DNA from 3 places in the Anoxybacillus sp. EFIL genome. Region 3 is predicted to be linked to each of the others. Evidence: riboswitches for the same ligand, from Rfam matches in the RefSeq annotation. Region 3 holds a riboswitch; each other region holds the start of a gene.
The links. Region 3 has a riboswitch for cobalamin ahead of metE (5-methyltetrahydropteroyltriglutamate--homocysteine S-methyltransferase). Riboswitches for the same ligand answer to the same signal wherever they lie in the genome.
Positions count from the first base shown of each region.

Region 1: linked by a shared signal. The riboswitch ahead of ES017_RS02740 ((2Fe-2S) ferredoxin domain-containing protein) and the one ahead of metE (5-methyltetrahydropteroyltriglutamate--homocysteine S-methyltransferase) in region 3 are both predicted to bind cobalamin.
Region 2: linked by a shared signal. The riboswitch ahead of ES017_RS03220 (ribonucleoside-diphosphate reductase subunit alpha) and the one ahead of metE (5-methyltetrahydropteroyltriglutamate--homocysteine S-methyltransferase) in region 3 are both predicted to bind cobalamin.

Region 1 is NZ_SDLH01000001.1:529,057-535,688, reverse strand. It holds gene ES017_RS02750 (glycoside hydrolase family 31 protein) at 1-414, shown strand, start outside; gene ES017_RS02745 (LacI family DNA-binding transcriptional regulator) at 431-1,465, shown strand; cobalamin riboswitch at 1,548-1,729, shown strand; gene ES017_RS02740 ((2Fe-2S) ferredoxin domain-containing protein) at 1,875-2,237, shown strand; gene ES017_RS02735 (energy-coupling factor ABC transporter permease) at 2,234-2,986, shown strand; gene ES017_RS02730 (energy-coupling factor ABC transporter substrate-binding protein) at 2,983-3,249, shown strand; gene ES017_RS02725 (CbiQ family ECF transporter T component) at 3,242-3,964, shown strand; gene ES017_RS02720 (energy-coupling factor ABC transporter ATP-binding protein) at 3,948-4,727, shown strand; gene cobJ (precorrin-3B C(17)-methyltransferase) at 4,734-6,254, shown strand; gene ES017_RS02710 (sirohydrochlorin chelatase) at 6,260-6,632, shown strand, end outside.
Region 2 is NZ_SDLH01000002.1:25,394-32,025, forward strand. It holds gene ES017_RS03215 (flavodoxin domain-containing protein) at 1-129, opposite strand, end outside; gene ES017_RS03220 (ribonucleoside-diphosphate reductase subunit alpha) at 141-2,420, opposite strand; cobalamin riboswitch at 2,532-2,732, opposite strand; gene ES017_RS03225 (cytochrome d ubiquinol oxidase subunit II) at 2,827-3,864, opposite strand; gene ES017_RS03230 (cytochrome ubiquinol oxidase subunit I) at 3,879-5,207, opposite strand; gene ES017_RS03235 (metal ABC transporter substrate-binding protein) at 5,303-6,310, opposite strand; gene ES017_RS03240 (GTP-binding protein) at 6,400-6,632, opposite strand, start outside.
Region 3 is NZ_SDLH01000011.1:1,915-8,546, reverse strand. It holds partial or broken gene ES017_RS13590 (IS701 family transposase) at 1-72, shown strand, start outside; gene ES017_RS13585 (hypothetical protein) at 247-702, opposite strand; gene ES017_RS13580 (hypothetical protein) at 720-1,457, opposite strand; gene ES017_RS13575 (RHS repeat-associated core domain-containing protein) at 1,412-2,551, opposite strand; partial or broken gene tnpC (IS66 family transposase) at 2,644-4,074, shown strand; cobalamin riboswitch at 4,321-4,510, shown strand; gene metE (5-methyltetrahydropteroyltriglutamate--homocysteine S-methyltransferase) at 4,653-6,632, shown strand, end outside.

The DNA.
Region 1 (6,632 bases), on a different contig from region 3:
TATTGGACGAAAGAAAAGTTTGAAGGTGGTCAGCGGTATATTGTCGAAGCACCGCTTGATCGTTTGCCGATATATGTGAAAGAAGGGGCGATGATCGCTCACGCTAAAGCGAAGCTATCGACGTTCATTAAGGATGAACAGTTGACATTATATGTGTATACAATGAAGGAAGGGACATCGACATATACGCTTTATGATGATGACGGTACGACGTTTGCATATGAAAAAGGAGAGTATGTACACATGCATATTCGTGCGACGTTTTTGGATGATACCGTTTATTTCGAAGTAGAAACAGAAGGGGCGTACGAACCAACTTGGCAGTTGCGTGTCGTGTTCGTTGGAGACGTACCGTCAACGGTCGTTGTCAACGGTGAACAACGGGCGATAGAGGAAGCGTCAATTGTTTTGTAAGAGATGGGGGATTTTTATGACAGTAACGATTAAAGATGTAGCGAAGCGAGCGAATGTGGCGCCATCGACCGTTTCCCGCGTCATCGCAGATAGCCCGCGCATTAGCGAAAAAACGAAGAAAAAAGTGCGCGAGGCAATGAAAGAGCTTGGCTATCATCCGAATTTCATCGCGCGCAGTTTGGCGAATAAGTCGACGCAAGTGATCGGGCTCGTCATGCCGAGCTCAGCTGATAAAGCGTTTCAAAACCCGTTTTTCCCAGAAGTTATTCGCGGCATTAGTAAAGCGGTGCATGATCGGCAATATGCGTTGCAGTTATCGACAGGGGAAACGGAAGCGGAAATTTACGACGGGGTCGTGCATATGGTGCAAGGAAAGCGCGTCGATGGTGTCATTTTGCTGTATTCGCGTGCGAACGATAAAATTATGGCGTATTTACAGAAAGAAGATGTGCCGTTTGTTGTCATTGGAAAACCGCATAAAAAAGCAGAGGAGATTACGCACGTTGATAACGATAACGTTCGGGCGGCGCGTGAGGCGACAGAATATTTAATTGAACTCGGTCATGAGCGCATCGCGTTTGTCGGTGGAAACGTCAATCTCATTGTAACGATGGATCGTTTGCGCGGTTATGAAAAAGCGTTAAAATCTGCAGGTCTTGTATATCGTAAAGATTACATTGTGCATGAAGAATTTTTAAAAGAAGGCGGACAAGAGGCGATGAAAGAGTTGCTTTCACTTGCTGAACCGCCAACTGCGCTCGTTGTCGCCGACGATTTAATGGCTCTTGGGGTATTAAATACGCTTGCTGAAATGGGATTAAGCGTGCCGGGAGATGTATCGATCGTCAGTTTTAACAACGTACTTTTATCGGAAATTTCTCGTCCACCGCTTACATCGGTAGACATTAACATTTTCCAACTTGGCTTTGAAGCAGCAAGAAATTTAATTCAACAAATCGAAAACCCAAATGAGCCGATTAAGCGAATCATTATTCCACATACGATCGTGAAACGATTTTCGTGCGATTACTACAAAGCGCCTCCTCGATAGGGAGGCTCTTTTTTGTAAACAGGATAGGCAAGAAGAAAAAAATGGTGTATCATATGATTAACACCATGTTCTTTGAAAACGTATATATGATGAGCAAGTACGGTGCATACGTTTGTATGCTTAAAAGGGAAGAACGGTGCAAAGCCGTCGCGGTACCCGCCACTGTGATGGGGAGTTTCGCTGCAACGTGCCACTGATTTTTTGGGAAGGCGCAGCGAAATGATGAACCTAAGCCAGGAGACCTGCCTGCTTGCGATACGTCGGCTGCCTACGGGAATATAGGGAGACGTGCGGGAACGATGGACGTTATATATGCTTAGTGGCGTATGCTCTATTTTTTGAATCTTTCGTTTTTTCTGCACCTCTGCCTAGAGGTGCTTTTTATTTTGAAAAAAAGGAGCGACGATATATGGCAACGTGGAATTTGCAAGGAACGAAACATCATGTACTTATTTGCAATGGAGCAAGCTGCATGCGAAAACGGGGAGAAGAGGTGACGCAAGCCATTCGTGATGAAATTGATCAACTTCAACTACATGCTTACGTGCATACGACGCGGACGAGGTGCAACGGTCGCTGTGAAGATGCATGTGTGGTCATCGTGTATCCAGAAGGTGTTTGGTATCGTACGATCGATGAACAAGTTGCGCGGGACATTGTCCGAAAACATGTACGTGATGGTGAAGTATTGCATGAATATGTGACGTACACATATGATGAAGGTTTTGTTATGCCTGAATATAGCGTGGCGACAAGGGGGAAGGAGAAGTGAAGAAATCGTTGTTTTTGTTCGTTAGCGTGTGCCTTACTGTCTATATTTTATTTGCACTCTCGCCTTCTGTATATGCGATGCACATTATGGAAGGGTTTTTACCTTGGCAATGGGCTCTCGTTTGGTGGTTGCTATTTTTACCGTTTTTCTTTATTGGTTTGCGTACAATGACGCGCCTCATGAAACAAAAGCCAGAGGCGAAACTACTTCTTGCGCTTGCGACGGCGTTTACATTTGTTCTCTCAGCATTAAAAATTCCATCGGTGACGGGAAGTAGCTCGCATCCGACAGGGACAGGATTTGGGGCGCTTTTATTTGGCCCGTTTATGATGACGGTCATTGGTACAGCAGTATTATTGTTTCAAGCGCTTTTGCTTGCGCATGGTGGCTTGACGACGCTTGGGGCGAATGCATTTTCGATGGCGGTTGTTGGCCCGTTTGTTGCGTACGGCTTGTTCGTTCTATGTAAAAAGTGTGGAATATCGTTGCGTATGTCTGTCTTTTTAGCGGCGATGATGGCTAATTTGGCGACATACGTTATGACGTCGTTTCAACTCGCTCTAGCATTTCCAGATGTAACGAGCGGCGTATGGGGCGCATTTTTGAAATTCGCTTCCATTTTTGCGGTGACACAATTACCACTTGCGATTACGGAAGGACTTCTTACCGTCGTCGTATGGAACTTTTTGCATACGTACTCGAAGCGAGAGTTAGATTTGTTAGAGGAGAGGGGAGTGTTTTTTAAATGAATCGTCTATTGTTGTTCATTGCCGCATTGTTGATCGTGTTGCCGCTATTTATTGTGAAAAATACGGAGTTTGCTGGGGCTGATACGCTTGCGGAAAAAATGATTCAACAAATCTCTCCACAATATGAACCGTGGTTTGATGTTTTATTTGAGCCGCCGGGCGGTGAGGTAGAGACGTTGCTGTTTTCGGTACAAGCAGCGCTTGGTGCTGGAGTGATTGGATATATTATCGGACTGTATAAAGGGCGAAAGCGAAATGGTTAGTTGGCTTGATGAATGGGCTTATCGAAACAAGCTTGCTAAATTAAATGTCACATTTAAATTGACGCTTACGTGTATGTTGCTCATATGGGCATTATGTGGAACGAATGTCGTTCGCTGTATTATTATCGTTTGGCTATTCGTCTGGCTTCTTTATCATGCGCGCTTACCTTGGCGTGTTTGTGTTCGCTTTTTTATCATCATGGGGCTCATCATTATCGGAAGCTGTGTTCCCCTTCTTTTTACAGTTGATCGTACGATTCATTTTGTCAGTGAAAATATGGCGCAAGCGGCGACGATTTGCTTGCGAGCATTGGCAAGTTCGTTTACTCTCTTTTTTCTCGCGATCACAACGCCATTTTTTCGTATTGCTCATGCATTAAGTAAATGGCACGTTCCTAAAGCATTTATTGAGCTATTGTTGTTGACGTATCGCTTCATTTTCGTGTTAGAAAAAGCAGCGATGCATTTGTTTATGACGGTGCGAACAAAAAATGGTGAACGAAGCTGGCACCTCGCTTCACTTGCTGTTGCACAACTGTTTCGCCAAACGATGCGCGAATATGAAGCAACGATCATTGCACAAGAGGCGAGGAACGTATCATTTGTTTTTCCGATCTGTGCGGACGAACAATTGCCGCGAAAATATGTGATCGAAACATGTGTGTGGCTCGTTGTTTTACTTATGATGGAGGGCTTATATGTTAACGTTTCATGATGTTCATTATACGTACCAAAACGGCGCATATGTGCTAAAAGGTGTATCGCTTACGATTGAGCGTGGGAAAAAATATGCGTTAATTGGGAAAAATGGTTGTGGAAAAACGACATGGCTCCTTCATGCAAACGGCATTTACCGTCCGACGAGAGGAGACGTGTATTGGGAAGGAAAAAAGGTAGAAGATCGGCGGTTAAGGCGCGAGTTACGACAACATGTCGGCGTCGTTTTTCAAAACCCAGAACACCAATTTTTAGCTCCGACCATTGAAGAAGAACTGGCGATTAGTTTGGAATCAAATCGTGAGCGGATGGATGAAGTGATGGAGCAGTTTTCACTTCATCGATGGAGAGATATACCGATTCACCACTTAAGTCTTGGACAAAAAAAATGGTTATCGCTTGCGGTAGCTATGGCTCCGCAACCTCGCTTACTTATTGTCGATGAGCCTTCTGCTTATTTAGACGGTTTGCAAAGCGAGCGCTTAATCAGTAAATTAAATGAGTTGCACGAAGCAGGTACGACGCTTGTCGTTATTACACATGATCTCGATTTTGTTTGGCAGTGGGCGGACGAAGTGTTTGTCATGCATGACGGGCGCATCGTTTTGCACGGAACACCCGCCTTTGTATTTACGCAAACGAATATATTTCGTGAACTTCATTTCCCATTACCGCTTCTTTTACGCATATGGGAGTATGAGAAGAAAACGTATACTGAACAACAATTCGCGCAATGGATTGAACGATGGAAAAAGGGGTGAAAATGTATGGCAGGAAAACTGTTTGTTGTTGGCTTTGGACCGGGAAGTGTGGATCATATGACGAAACGGGCACGTGAGGCGATAGCGGAAAGCGATGTCATCGTCGGCTATAAAACGTATGTTGATTTAGTGAAGGATCTCATTCATGGAAAAGAAGTCATTTGTACCGGAATGACGGAAGAAGTAGGAAGAGCCCAAGAGGCGATCAAGCAAGCGGAGCGCGGCAAAAAGGTAGCTGTCATTTCAAGCGGAGATGCTGGACTTTATGGGATGGCGGGACTCGTTTATGAAGTGTTAATTGAAAAAGGATGGAAAAAAGAAACAGGAGTAGGGGTGGAAATTATTCCAGGTATTTCAGCGATTCATTCTTGCGCTGCTTTGTTAGGGGCGCCGATTATGCACGATGCATGTACGATTAGCTTAAGCGACCATTTAACTCCGTGGCATATGATTGCGAAAAGAATTGAAGCGGCTGCCGCAGCGGATTTTGTCATTGCGCTATACAATCCAAAAAGTGGCCGCCGTACGCAACAAATCGTTGAGGCGCAGCGCATTTTATTAACGTATCGCTCGCCAAATACGCCAGTTGGACTTGTTAAAAGCGCGTATCGCGAGCGGCAACATGTCGTCATTACAAATTTAGGAGATATGTTACAACATGAGATTGGTATGCTAACGACTGTTATTATCGGAAACTCTTCTACATTCGTTCATGATGGTTTGATGATTACCCCGCGCGGTTACGAGCGAAAATATACGCTATCAAGTGCTGTCCAACCGTTAAAGCCGCATGAACGGTTACGACCAGAAGCGGAACCGTGGGCGCTCGCGAACGTGCGCACATTAGCGGAAGAAGCATATGAAAAAGTGACGTCTCCAAAAAAGATGGAACGGTTAGAAGTAGCGGTTAGTCCGGGAGTGGCAAACAAAACGTTGACACCACAACAAATGACGAACATTGCACGCATCGTTGGGGAACGAGGGACGATTGTGTATACTCCTGATCATTATTTGAAGGTGACAATGGAAACAGAGAGGCCGGATGAAGTCATTGCATCTTTTTTAGCAGCAGGATTAACGGTTGCGCCAGTGGGAGATGTGCTTGTGATGAAAGCGTGCGATTTTTGCGACGGGGAGAAAAAAGATGCTATTCCTTATGCTGAACAGTTGTACAAGCAATTTGGTGGGACGTCTTTGCCGAAAGAGTTACGTCTCGGATTTAATGGGTGCGGTATGGCGTGTTACGGTGCAGTAAATGAAGATATTGGCGTCGTTTATCGAAAAGGGGCATTTGATTTATTTTTAGGAGGAAAAACAGTGGGAAGAAACGCTCATCCGGGTCAGCTTGTTGCTGAAGGAATTCACCCTGATGACATTGTTGCCACGATTGCACGTATTATTGAGCAATACAAAGAAGAAGGATATGCAAACGAACGTTTTCATAAATTTTTTGAACGAAAAAGGGAAGTCGGTGGCTTTGTTTACGGACAAACAATGAAAGTAGAGTCGGCTGCATGTGGGGAGTGAAAAAGATGAAAGCTGTTTTATTTGTTGGACACGGAAGCCGTGATGAAGAAGGGAACGAACAAGTTCGCCAGTTTGTACAAACGATCCGTCCGCAAATCGATGAAACGTTTTATGTGCATACATGTTTTTTAGAGTTTGGTGTTCCATCGGTCATTGACGGCATTGCTCATTGTGTGGAACAGGGGGCGAAAAATGTCATCATCATTCCAATTATTTTGCTACCAGCTGGTCATTCGAAATTACATATTCCAGCAGCCATTGACGAAGCGAAACAACGCTATCCGCATGTTTCGTTTACGTATGGACGACCGCTTGGCATTCACGATGCAACGTTTACGATTTTACAAGATCGTTTAAAAGAAGCAGAGGTTGTTTTAG
Region 2 (6,632 bases), on a different contig from region 3:
GATCGCAAACATATGTTCAACATTGATCGTTTTCACTGCATGTCCGGATGAGCAAAAAGCTTCTTCTATTAACAGTGCGACTTCTTTTGTGTTCCCTGTTTTCGATGTATAACAAATAAGCACGTTCATTTTTTATCCCCCTACGATGAACAAACGTCGCATTCTTCAATCGTTACTGCGGTACTACGCACGTAATACGTCGATTTTAACCGCTCTTTCCATGCGGTGAGATGCAAGTCAAGCAAGTCTTTCGCTTTGATCGTGTTATATACATATAGATTAAAACTTAACGATTGATCGACATGTTTTTGTCTTGCTGCATTTTGACGAATGCTCATCTTTTGATCCACTTCATAGGCGTTATCGTAAAACCAAAACGTTTTTGCGTTTAAATCAGGGACGGTCACAGGAATTTTATAATTTTTCTTTTCTTCAAAGTATAAACGGTTAAAGACAGGGTCGCACGATGCCGTTCCGTTTGCTAAAACGGATGTGGAAGCGTTTGGTGCAGGCGCCATTAAATAGCCATTACGCATACCATATTGCATGACTTGCTTCTTCAATCCATCCCAGTCTAACTCATCATGGGAGGAATATCCACGAAGCCCAAAGTATTTTCCTGTGTGCCAATCGGAGCCTTCAAATGCTGGATATGCTCCTTTTTCTTTCGCAAGTTCCATGCTCGCTTTGATCGTGAGGTAAGCAATTTTCTCGAACAACCGATCAGCAAGTTGTACACTTTCTTCGCTGTTCCATTTGATCCCTTTTAACGCTAATAAATGATGCCAAGAAAATGCTCCTAAGCCGATGGCACGATATTTTTTATTTGTGATGACAGCTTGCAACACTTCAATTCGTTTTTCGTTTAAGTCGATAACGTTATCGAGCATGCGCACTTGAATCGGGATTAGCCGTTCTAACACATCATCTTGTACAGCGCGTGCTAAATGAATGCTCGATAAGTTGCAAACGACAAAGTCGCCCGGTTTTTTATGAACGATAATCTCTCCATCTTCTGTATATTCTTTTGTGACGATCGTTGGGCTCATGTTTTGCATAATTTCTGTACATAAATTGCTAGAATAAATCATGCCTGCGTGTTTATTCGGGTTCATGCGATTCGCTTCATCACGATAGAACATATAAGGCGTGCCCGTTTCTAACTGAGACTTTAATATTCGTTTCATAATTTCGATAGCAGGAACACGCTCTTTACTTAACGCTGGATGATTCACACACTCCTCATATTTTTCACGGAACGAACCAGCTCCGCGTTCTTCATCATAAAAGTCTTCCAATCCTAATGGGTTTCCATTTTTATCTTTCCATCCCATTACTTTTTTCACTTCATGTGGGTCAAATAAATACCAATCGCCACGCTTTTCGACTTGTTCCATAAATAAGTCAGGAATGCATACGCCGTAAAATAAATCATGAGCTTTTGTTCGTTCATCGCCGTTGTTTAGCTTCGCGTCTAAAAACGAGAAAATGTCTTTATGCCAAACGTCTAAATATACCGCGATGCTTCCTTGTCGCGTACCGAGTTGGTCAACCGATACAGCGGTATTGTTTAATTGGCGCATCCAAGGAATGACGCCAGAGGAGACGCCTTTAAATCCTTTAATATCGGAATTGCGCGCACGAATTTTTCCTAAATATACGCCAATTCCTCCCCCGCCTTTTGATAGACGAGCGACATCTGTATTCGACTCATAAATGCCAATTAAACTATCGTCTACTGTATCAATAAAACAACTCGACAATTGACCATATGACTTCCCAGCGTTTGCGTAAGTTGGCGTAGCGACGGTCATATATTGATTAGATAACGCCCAATACGCTTCTTTCGCTAGTGCCATTCGTTTTGTCGGATGTTCATATGCCATTAATGTTAAAGCAATCGTTAAAAAGCGCTCTTGCGGCAGTTCGTAAATTTCGCCGCTATACCCTTTCGCTAAATAGCGGTCAACGAGCGTTTTTAACCCGATGTATGTAAATAGCTCGTCTTTTTTCACATCAATCCATGTGCCCGCTTCTTGGAGCTCTTTTTTCGTATATCGTTCCAGTAAAAACGAGTCGTAAATGCCGAGATCGACAAGCATTGTTTGCAATTCATAAAAGTAGCGATATGTGTCGGATACATCATAGCCGCGATTTTTAGCTGCTTCGTCGTATAGCTGTTGCAAATAAAGACGAGCTGCAACAAACGTCCAATCCGGCTGTTCTACTGTGATTTCATCAAGCGCATTTAAAATGAGTTTATTCATCATATCGTTGTATCGCTGCGTATGGGCAAGTGCTCGGACAGTACGTTCGATGTATCGCTCGCTCGCTAAGTGCGGAAAGTCTTTGAAAATAGGAAACAATAATGTGCGGATTGTTTCTTCATTTACTTCTGTTTGTTGTTTTATGTACACCATATAACATCCCTTCCCCTAAAAAAATAAAAACATCCGCTCTCGTTGAGCGGATGAAACGATGGAAAAAGGCATGCTTTCACCATCGTTTCATCTTCTCAATCCCCGAAGAATATGAAACGATACAAGGAAGGCAGGTCTCCTGACTCGCGCTTCTTCCTACTTTGGATTCCTTCCCATATATGCGCCTGAAAAGCTGACATATACAGTGGTGTTGTTTCCATTTCGTCTGCGCACACAGTTGCGGGGACAGCTCTGGATTCGCACCAGATTCCCTATTAAGTCCGTTCGGACACCTTCACTTGTCGGTTTCAATATATAGTTGTTGTTTTGTTTATTCATCACAATATGTTGTATAAAAAAGGTTTACGTTTAAAACTATAACGAAAAATTTCAACATTTGCAATCATTATTTTTCATCATTTGCTAAATAGCGCCGGTCTTTCATAAACAGCCGCCAAAAATAAATGAAACCTGGAAATAAAATTGCAAAGCCAACGATATACGTCACAAAAAGAGCACGAAACGTATTCGGATGCGTAAATCCGGATTCGATTGTCACATTCGGATAAATCATATACGGTAAATGAGCTTTTCCGTATGCGTAACTTGCACAAAAATATTGCAAGACGATGGCTACAACCGCAAGGCGTGGCATTCCGCGTCCGTTTTTCTTTTTCCATGATGGGAGAAAAAGCGCCCCACCAGCTAAAAGAAATAACATGACAGAAGCGGCAAGCCACGGCCAACGTGCAATCATTCCGTCATATAGCCAACGCGCTTCATTTCGCATCGTGACCATAATGAGAATAGAGGAGAGCAAAGCGAACGGACCGATGATGAGCGCATCGCGGCGATAAATCGTATACGCTTCGATTTCATTTGCTTCGTTTGAGTAGTCTGCTAATAAAAGCGACGAAAGAAAGAGTGTACTTGTAATCGCAAAGGCGATAAATGCATATTCATGTGGGCTTGTAAATAGGCGATCGAGCCGAAGACGACTGACACCATTCATTGTTTCAACAAAAGACCCATGTGTAATTGGCAACACGCTAATTAAAAACGCTGGAATAAGCAAACCGCTTATGCCAGAAATGTAAACGAGCACTTTTTCATATTTAGGAGCAACGTGCGAAAAGACGAGGAACGCACTACGTACAGTAAGCAAAAGTAAAATAATGCTTCCCGGGATAAGTAAAATGGTTCCAAGCATAAACGTTGCTCCAGGAAAAAAGCTGACGAGCGCCACGACGATGGCAACGATAAAGACGTTCGTCACTTCCCATGTCGGCGACAAATATCGGTTTGCGATTTTCGTTGCTTTCGTTTGTGGACGATTGATATATACCATTGACCAAAACCCTGCTCCAAAGTCCATTGTCGCCATGACCGCGTAAATAAAAATAAATCCCCATAAAATTGAAATGGCAATTAATTCATCTGTCATCATCTTGCTCCTTTCTACATGTGCGTAGATAAGTGTTGTTCAATCGGATGGCGGCGGAAATACGAGCGCAAGACGAGCACGACCGCGATGAGTAAAAATACGTAAATGGACGTAAACAGAAGAAAAAGCGTTCCTAAATTTGTTGATTGTGTTACAGCTTCTGCCGTTGTCATCATGCGATAAATGACCCAAGGCTGTCTCCCTGTGCAAGCAAAAATCCAGCCAAATTCAATGCCGAGAAGAGCGAGCGGTCCAGCAGCAACAACTGTCCACATAAACCAGTTCGGAAATATGTGTTGTTTTCTTATGCGATGCCAAACGAATCCGACAATCGAAAGAAGGAGAAGAAACATGCCAATTCCGACCATTGCATTAAAAAGTGTATGGACAAACAACGGTGGCCACCATTCTTCTGGAAAATCATTTAACCCGACAACGACGGTATCGAAACGATTGCCTGCTAAAAAGCTAAGCAACCATGGAATTTCAATTCCCCATTTGACTGTTTGTGTTTCGCGATCTGTAAAACCGCCGATGACGAGCGGGGCGTGCGACTGTGTTTCAAACAATCCTTCAGCAGCAGCTAATTTTTCTGGTTGATATTCATGAAGAAGTTGAGCCGATTCGTGCCCGTTTATGGCTGTTAGTAAAGAAAATACGCCGCCAACTGTTAAACCGAGCATGAGCGCTTTTTTATGAAAAAGTTGGATGCGTTCATGGTGTCTATTTTTCAACATGTGATATGCTGCGATTGAAGCGATCGTAAACGCACCTGTCATATACGCTGACAAAACGACGTGTGTTGCTGTGACGGCAAAGCTTGGATTAAAAAATGCTTCCCACGGATTAACGTCAACAATTTGCCCATTTTCGATACGAAAGCCTGTCGGTGTTCCTTCAAAAGCGTGAACGTTCGTAATTAAAATGGCAGAAGCGGCTGCTCCGATGGCAACAAGCGTCAAGCTGATGATGCGCATCGTTGGGGAAATGCGGTCAGCTGCGTATACGTAAATAGATAAAAATAACGCTTCGACGAAAAACGCATAAATCTCGATTTGAAACGGCAGCGCCATCACTTTACCGACCACTTCCATAAAGCCTGGCCATAAAAGTGAAAGTTGTACTCCTGCGATAGTACCAGACGGAATCGCTACGCCAAGCAAAATAGCGAGCGCTTTTGTCCAACGATTTGCCATAAGGGCATAGTCATTGTCTTTCGTTTTTTGATATAGTAGCTCGGCCAATAAAATCATAAGCGGGATACCGACCCCAAGCGTCGCAAAAATAATATGAAACGCCATCGTTGTGCCAAATAACGTTCTTGCTGTTAATACGTGATCCATACCGAAATGTTCATCCCTTTCCATACATTGTCGTTTCATAGTTTGATTTGAAAAGGGAAAAAATATGCAAAAAAATAAGCGACCGTAACGATCGCTTATTGTAATGCTTTTTTTAATGCGGATATATTGTCATTCATGATCGCAAAGTAATCTTTGTTGTTTGCGATATCATCGTTTGTGCGCGCCTCTAAGTTGTGAAGGATGAGTACATCCGCTCCAATTTCATTTTTTACGACTTCAGCAATTTTTGATGTAACATTTTGTTCAAAAAAGATATACTGTATGTCGTGCTCTTTTGCTTTTTTAATGATAGAAGTAAGCTGTTTTTGTGACGGCTCATTTGTCGGTGATAGTCCAGTCACGCTTATTTGTTTTAAGCCGTATCGTTTCTCCCAATAGCCATATGCGGCATGAGCAACAAGAATATCTTTTCTTTTCGCCTCTTTCATCAATTGTTGAAATTGTTGATCGAGTTGTTCAAGCTGCTGTTTTAACGAAGTGAAGTTTTGTTCAAAATCGTCTTTCGCTTCAGGTTTAAGTTCTGTTAACGTTTGTTTAATCGTTTCGGCCATTTGAATGGAATAAATCGGATCTAACCAGACGTGTGGATCGATATCTCCGTGAACATGTTCATCTTCATGGGCATGTTCATCTTCATGGGCATGTTCATCTTCATGGGCATGTTCGTCTTCATGGGCATGTTCGTCTTCATGATTATGATTGGATGGAAGCAATTGTATGTTTTCCGTTGCTTGTACGAACTTCACACGCTCATTTTCTAGCGTTTTGCTCATACGATCGACAAATCCTTCCATTCCTTGACCGATGTAAATGAGAGCGTGCGCATCAGCAATTTGTTGCATCGTTTTTGCTGTTGGCTCATATGTGTGTGCATCGACGCCAGGAGGGTATACACTTTCGACACGAACGTGCTCGCCACCAATTTTTTCGGTAAAGTCTTGAAGTGGGTACACCGTTGTATAAATGATAAGTTGATCGTCTGTTTCTTTGCTAGTTGATGGAGTTGCATTGTCCTTTTGATTGCAACCAAATAATGTGAGTGTGCTTGCGAGTATAATAGTTAACATTGCACGTAATTTCATATTTTTTCCTCCTCTCAAAAAAGAAGGATGTTTATGAAAACATCCTTTTTCTCCTAGCTTATTATATCGTAATCGTTACGATTTGAAAATTATAATGCACTTGTAAATGGTGGAAGCGGATCAACAAAAGTAGACCAATCTTGTTTCATTTCTTCGTCTGTTAATAAACATGCATCAAGAGAAGAAGCAATCGTTTGTTCATCCATATCAATGCCGATCAATACGAGCTCTGTCATGCGATCGCCGTACGTATCGTCCCATTTTGCACGCAACTCTGGTTCTTCTTGCAAAATTTGTTCCCGTTCATGTGGAGGATATGTTG
Region 3 (6,632 bases):
GAGTTCATCTATGACGCCGCAAAGCAAGATATTCCCATTGATGTGATCAAAAAACAGCTCCATGTCGCCTAAGGGGTACCCTGTTTGTCTCTCAGGGAATGGAATTTACTGTAATGAAAAATGCTCATCTAGAGTCATTTATTTAATTTTTCTTTTGAATCATCAATATCGTAAGTTTATCAAGCATTCAGCTATCTCCCAAAAAAGAACCCCGAAGAATACACTTCGAGGGTTAAAAAGATTTAATTACATTAAAGTTAGTCTGAAAACTAGGTCGTCAAAATCAATATCACCAATACCACTGCTACAACGAAAAAGGAAGATATCTTTATCTTCTTGTTCCACTACTATTCCTGCATTTCCAATCCAAGCATCAACCCTATCATCAATATATTGCCATATGTTCCATATATTCAGTTGCCCCGTTTCTTTTTTAGGGAAGCATTTGAAAATAAAAGTTGATGGCGCTGTATCTTTCCAAAAGACGGGTGAATTTAATTTTTGATTATCAACTTCAATATACCCCTTTCTTTTGTCCAGTGATAGTTCAATGCCTTGTCTAAAATCATTTTTACTTCTAATAAATTCAATTTTGACATCTTGACCTGTTTTAACCTCTAGCCTTTGTGACATAACAACTAGGCTACCATTAATATTTATTGCCTCACCCTTATTTTTAATGAACATATCAGCCAAACTCATTGTCTTTAATCACTCCCTTAATAACCAGGTCTTCTAAATGGGTCGACTTTCGCATGGTCTTGTGGCCATCTTGGAACAAAATCCTTTCCGCCATCTCTTTTTGGAATAGGTTCATGACTCAACTCCATTGATTCCATCCCACCCTTATCTGGGTTATATCTTTGCGGAGCATTTCCTTTTTTCATCCTAGCCACATTTTCTGCACCATATTTTTCTACTGCATCAGCGCTTGTCGCTTCATTTTTCCAAAATCTTGATCTCACTGTGTTCCATGCTGGTTCGTTACCTTTTGACGTCGGCTTATAGACATCGTCACCAACTTTCCACCCTTTAGAAACATTACCCGTACCCTTAGAACGTAAATTAACTCCTATATTATCTCCTGAAGCTGGTTTAGTAAGTCTAGGAGTCCCCTTCCTAGGTGTTGATTTTCTATGACCAGACGGCTTATAACCCCATGTTTGTGAGTATCGCTTGGATTGTAATTTGCTTTTCCTCGTTTTCTTAACGGATACTGCAACGAATTTTTTCGCTTTCTTCATTTTCTTGCCGTATTTTACGGCTTTTATGCCCCATTTCACCGCTCCAGCACCTGGAATAAAGTTGCTGGCGATACTCGCTGCAGCCCCAGCTTTATGGTACCATTTTGATTTTGGACTTTTCAACGTCCGAATATCGTCGCCGATCGCAATATTATACCCTTTCTTCGCTAATTTTTTCGTCGCCTTCCAGCCGCGCTGTAACCATTTCGGCAAGTGGCCATCCGGGGGTCGATATTGTTGATGGGGTCGCCGTCAGCATATAAATAACGGTTCAAGGAAGTCGGTTCCGTTTCTTCTCCTTCGTATTCGTCAGGAATAATAAAACGGCCTGTCTTTGGATCGTAATCGCGCCAGCCCATTACATACATACCGGAATCTGGATCGTACCATACACCGTATTTTCCAACATATCGATATGGGTTGGCTTCCGCAACCTCTAAGTTTCCGGTGATGCTGATCACGTTCCCCCACTCGTCATAATCGTAAGAGGCAACAATGTTCCCTGCTGCATCCGTTAACGCAATAACGTCTCCCCGTACATTAAACTGATAATAATATACTGCATCCTTATATCGGAAGCTCAGTAGGTTTCCATCTGAATCCTTGTAGAAACTTGCAGTAGTATCTTGTCCGCCGTCTATCTGTTTCGTAATAGTGAAAATTTCACCGTTTGTGTCTCTATGATAATGATAGTGTGTATGGCCAACGGTTTTGGATAGACGGTTGCCATCTTGGTCGTACTCGTAAATGATATTCTTGACCACATTGCCATCTACCGTAGTGCGAATGCTGATGAGCTGGTCGTCACTATTGTACCCGTAATCAATAACGGTTTTCTTTGTGCCTTCCACTGTGATTGCCTTCGCCAGCATTCCATTAGGATGGAACGTATAGTCAGTTGTACGGATTAACGCCCCAGTTTGATCGTTATAATCTTTTCTTTGCTTAATCCGATTTCCTGTCATATACGTATATTCTGATTTTAGTTTCCCAGTTGTTAAATTCTCGACCTTTACAATATTACCGTTAGAATCATACGTATATTTCAACTTTGTACCGTTTGTTTCTACTGTTTCCAGATAGCCGTTTGGAGCATACGTATACTTTTTCTTAACCTGCCCCTTTTCGGTGACTTGTGCAATTTGTTCCGTATCCGTATATCCGTATTGGTAATCAATCACTGTTGCGCCGTTAATGTTAACACCCTTGATTGTAGAGACTTTCGACCCACCATTGTAAGTAAAAGAAGTTGTAATCCCCGGTGCCGTTACTTTTGCAAGCGAATCATCTACATAGTATTCATACATAGTAACTATTCAGCCACATCATAAAGTGAGCTGAATAGTTTTTGTTTTGTTTGTCTATGATGTGAATCATGATAGACAAGGAGGTGAATCGAATGTTGACGGTACAACAAGCTGTATTTACGGTTGAAAGCTTAATCGTCAAAGTCCAACAACAAAAACAGCTCATTCATCAACTCATTCAAGAAAATGAGCACTTGCGTCAAGACATCAAACAACTACGTAAAGAGAATGAACAACTCAAGGATCGCATTCAAGAGTTGGAAGCACACACGAAAAAACAGCTCCAATAGCCATTTGCCCCATCTTCTGACCGGTTTCACCCAACACGTTCTTCTTGTGAGCCATCTGGCCAAAAGCCTGGTGGACAAGAGGGACATCGTGGCACGACGCTTCGTCCAGTCGAACATCCGCATCATCGCGTCGTCCATCGTGTGACGACGTGCCAAGGATGTAGGGCGTCTTTGCATGAGGTGAAATCATTGAAAATCGACATCCGTCAAGTATTCGATCTCCCTCTGATGATAATCGAAGTGACCCAACACGAACGTGAAGTGAAATCATGCCCCCATTGCCAAAGGGTTCAACCAGCGGAGTTTCCGCCCTATGTAACAAACGATGTACCATACGGTCCACGGCTCGCTGCATTTGTGGTGTATAGGCATGAGATTCAACTCATCCCCTACAAGCGTTTGAGCCAAATGATAGAAGAGCTCTATCAACACCCCATCAGCACAGGGCTCCTTGTCAACATGCTCCAACGAGGGCATGACACCCTTCAACCGAATGTGGACATCATCGAAGCCGCTTTGCTTGATTCGGCCCTTTTGCATGTCGATGAGACGAGTCTGTGCATCGATGGAAAAAAGGCATGGGTTCATGTGGCCTGTACCCACACATATACATATCTGGCCCCTCATGCCTCACGTGGCAAGAAAGCGACCGATGAAATCGGGATTCTTCCTCGGTATAAGGGGACGATGATGCATTTGGCACATACCCGAGATACAAGGAAGCCACCCATGCACTTTGTCATGTCCATCATTTGCGTGACTTGAAAGGGTTGATGGAACAAGGGCGTGCATGGGGAAGGCACATGACCACGTTTCTCTTAACGGCGAAACAGGCTATCGAGCAACATGGCGGTGCTCTTTGTGAGGAGAAGCGACACGTTAGGAGCGGGTGTATGACCGAATAGTGGAGAAAGCACAATGCCAATTGGAAGTCCCCCTCTTCCGAAAAAAGCGCTCGCCTTTGTTCGACGGCTTTAAAAGCGAAAGGAAGAAGCGTTGCGCTTTTTGCGTGAAGCCCACGTTCCATTCGACAACAACCAAGCCGAGCGAGATCTTCGCATGGTGAAAGTCAAAGAAAACATTTCGAGCACATTCCACAAAGAAGCGTTCGCCCAGTCGTTTTGCATCACCCGAAGCATCGTGTCCACGCTCATGAAACACGACAAACATGTTTGGAACTCGTTCTGTCTTCTGTTGATAGGCGAAACGATGGACCACATTCTTTCCACCTAGGGCATTTTCGTGGATAAGGAATGCCCTTTTTGTGCTGGGCTTCTTTACACACTAGCATTAGGGTGAATAGTTACAAAAAATCAATACTTTTTCATATGAATTTACTAATAAAATATCAATATTAACTTAAAAGAAAAATATAACCATTAACTACGGCGTTACATCTCTCAAAACCATCCACATGAAAAAAATATTTCAGTTGAAAAAAACAAAAAGTTCGTTTATTCTGAATTTTATACAACAACATAATAAGTTCACGCAACAGGTGGTTCACAGATGCTGTGAATCTTAAAAGGGAAGTTTGGTGAAAATCCAACACGGTCGCGCCACTGTGATGCAGAGCTGTTTATCACAATCCACTGTTTCATGCGAAATGGGAAGGAGATAAACAGCGATGAAGCTAAGTCAGGAGACCTGCCTGTTGTATGCACTTACGACCTACGCGTCATAGGGAGGAGTGAGGACATATGATCTTGAGGCACTTCATGTATCTCAATACGAGCTAGCTATGCCCTCCTTCTGTTTGGAAGAGGGCTTTTTCGCTTGATTGGGGATATAAATAACTGGAGGTGCTTAACTTGTTCATCCGTAGTTCAAATGTAGGGTATCCGCGCATTGGTGAGAAAAGAGAATGGAAAAAAGCGTTAGAATCTTTTTGGAATGGGCAAATCAACGAACAGCAATTCATAGAAACGATGGAACACATTCGACTTGATTCGATTCGTAAACAAGTAGAGAAAGGAATCGACCTCATTCCAATCGGAGATTTTTCTTTATACGATCACGTGTTAGATACAGCATTTATGTTCGGGTATATTCCAGAGCGATTTCAACAAATAGACAATGCACTCGAACAATATTTTGCGATGGCACGCGGCACAAATGGACAACATGCGCTTGAAATGACGAAATGGTTTAATACAAATTACCATTACATCGTGCCTGAAATCGGGCAAACGAAGCCGAAATTAGTAGAAAATCGGCTATTAAAAGAATACAAACTAATAAAAGAAACATTCCATATTGAAACAAAACCTGTATTGCTTGGACCGATTACATTTCTTTTGCTTTCTAAACAATACGAACGAAATGAGTGGCGTAAACATCTCGCCCAGTTAGTTCCAGTTTATGTGGAATTATTCAAACAACTAAGCGAAGCGGGCGTGTCATTCGTACAAATCGATGAACCGATTCTCGTTCAACATATAGATAACGACATAGTCGATGCATTTCGTGATGTATATGAAGTTTTTCATCGCGATGTACCAAATATAAACCTTATTTTACAAACATATTTTGATAGCGTATCGCATTATCGTGAAATCGTTGCTTTACCTGTCGCAGGCATTGGGCTTGATTTCGTGCATGACGATGGCGAAAACGTAAAACATATAAACATACACGGATTTCCAAAAGATAAAATATTAGTTGCTGGGATTGTAGACGGTCGCAATGTATGGAAAAGCTCGCTTGCACAAAAAGCAACGCTCCTTCATCATTTAGCAGGCGTTGCTGAACAACTCATCATTCAACCGTCTTGCAGCTTACTGCACGTCCCTGTCACGACAAAACATGAACATGCCTTGCCAACGGAACTTGTCAGCACGCTATCTTTCGCTGATGAGAAATTAGATGAGATACGTATACTTACAGAACATATGAAAGGAAACGCAACAATCGACGAGCTAATCAAATACGATGAACAAACAAACGCTTATTTCACTAAGTTCCGCAAACAACAAGAACAAACAAACGACATCACTACCGTTCCGTTAAGCGGAACACCTTACAACGAAAGAAAAAAAGCACAACAAGCACATTTGCAGCTTCCACTTTTGCCGACAACGACGATTGGCAGCTTCCCGCAAACAAACGACGTGCGCCAAGCTCGAATGAAGTGGAAAAAAGGCGAATGGAACGACAAGCAATACAAGTCGTTTATAAAGAATGAAATTGCAAAATGGATCAAGATTCAAGAGCAGCTACAACTTGATGTACTTGTTCACGGTGAATTTGAACGCACAGACATGGTTGAATTTTTCGGGGAAAAATTACAAGGGATGGCATGCACGACAAACGGTTGGGTGCAATCATACGGATCGCGTTGTGTTCGTCCACCTATTATTTTCAGCCATATTGCCTACCAACAACCGATGACCGTAGAAGAAACCGTGTATGCTCAGTCGCTGACGAATAAACCTGTCAAAGGAATGCTGACAGGTCCTGTAACCATTTTAAACTGGTCGTTCGTTCGCGACGATATTTCACGAAAACATGTGCTGATGCAGCTCGCCCTCGCCATTCGTGAGGAAGTATTGCAGTTAGAAAAGGAAGGCATACGCATCATTCAAGTCGATGAGCCAGCGTTACGGGAAGGATTGCCGCTCAAAAAAGAGAAACATGCATCATATTGGGAAGATGCCGTTATGGCGTTTCGCCTCGCTACTTCATCGGTGAAAGAGGAAACGCAAATTCATACACATATGTGCTATTCCCAGTTTGAACATATGATGCATATCATTGATGAACTTGACGCGGATGTCATCTCCATTGAATCA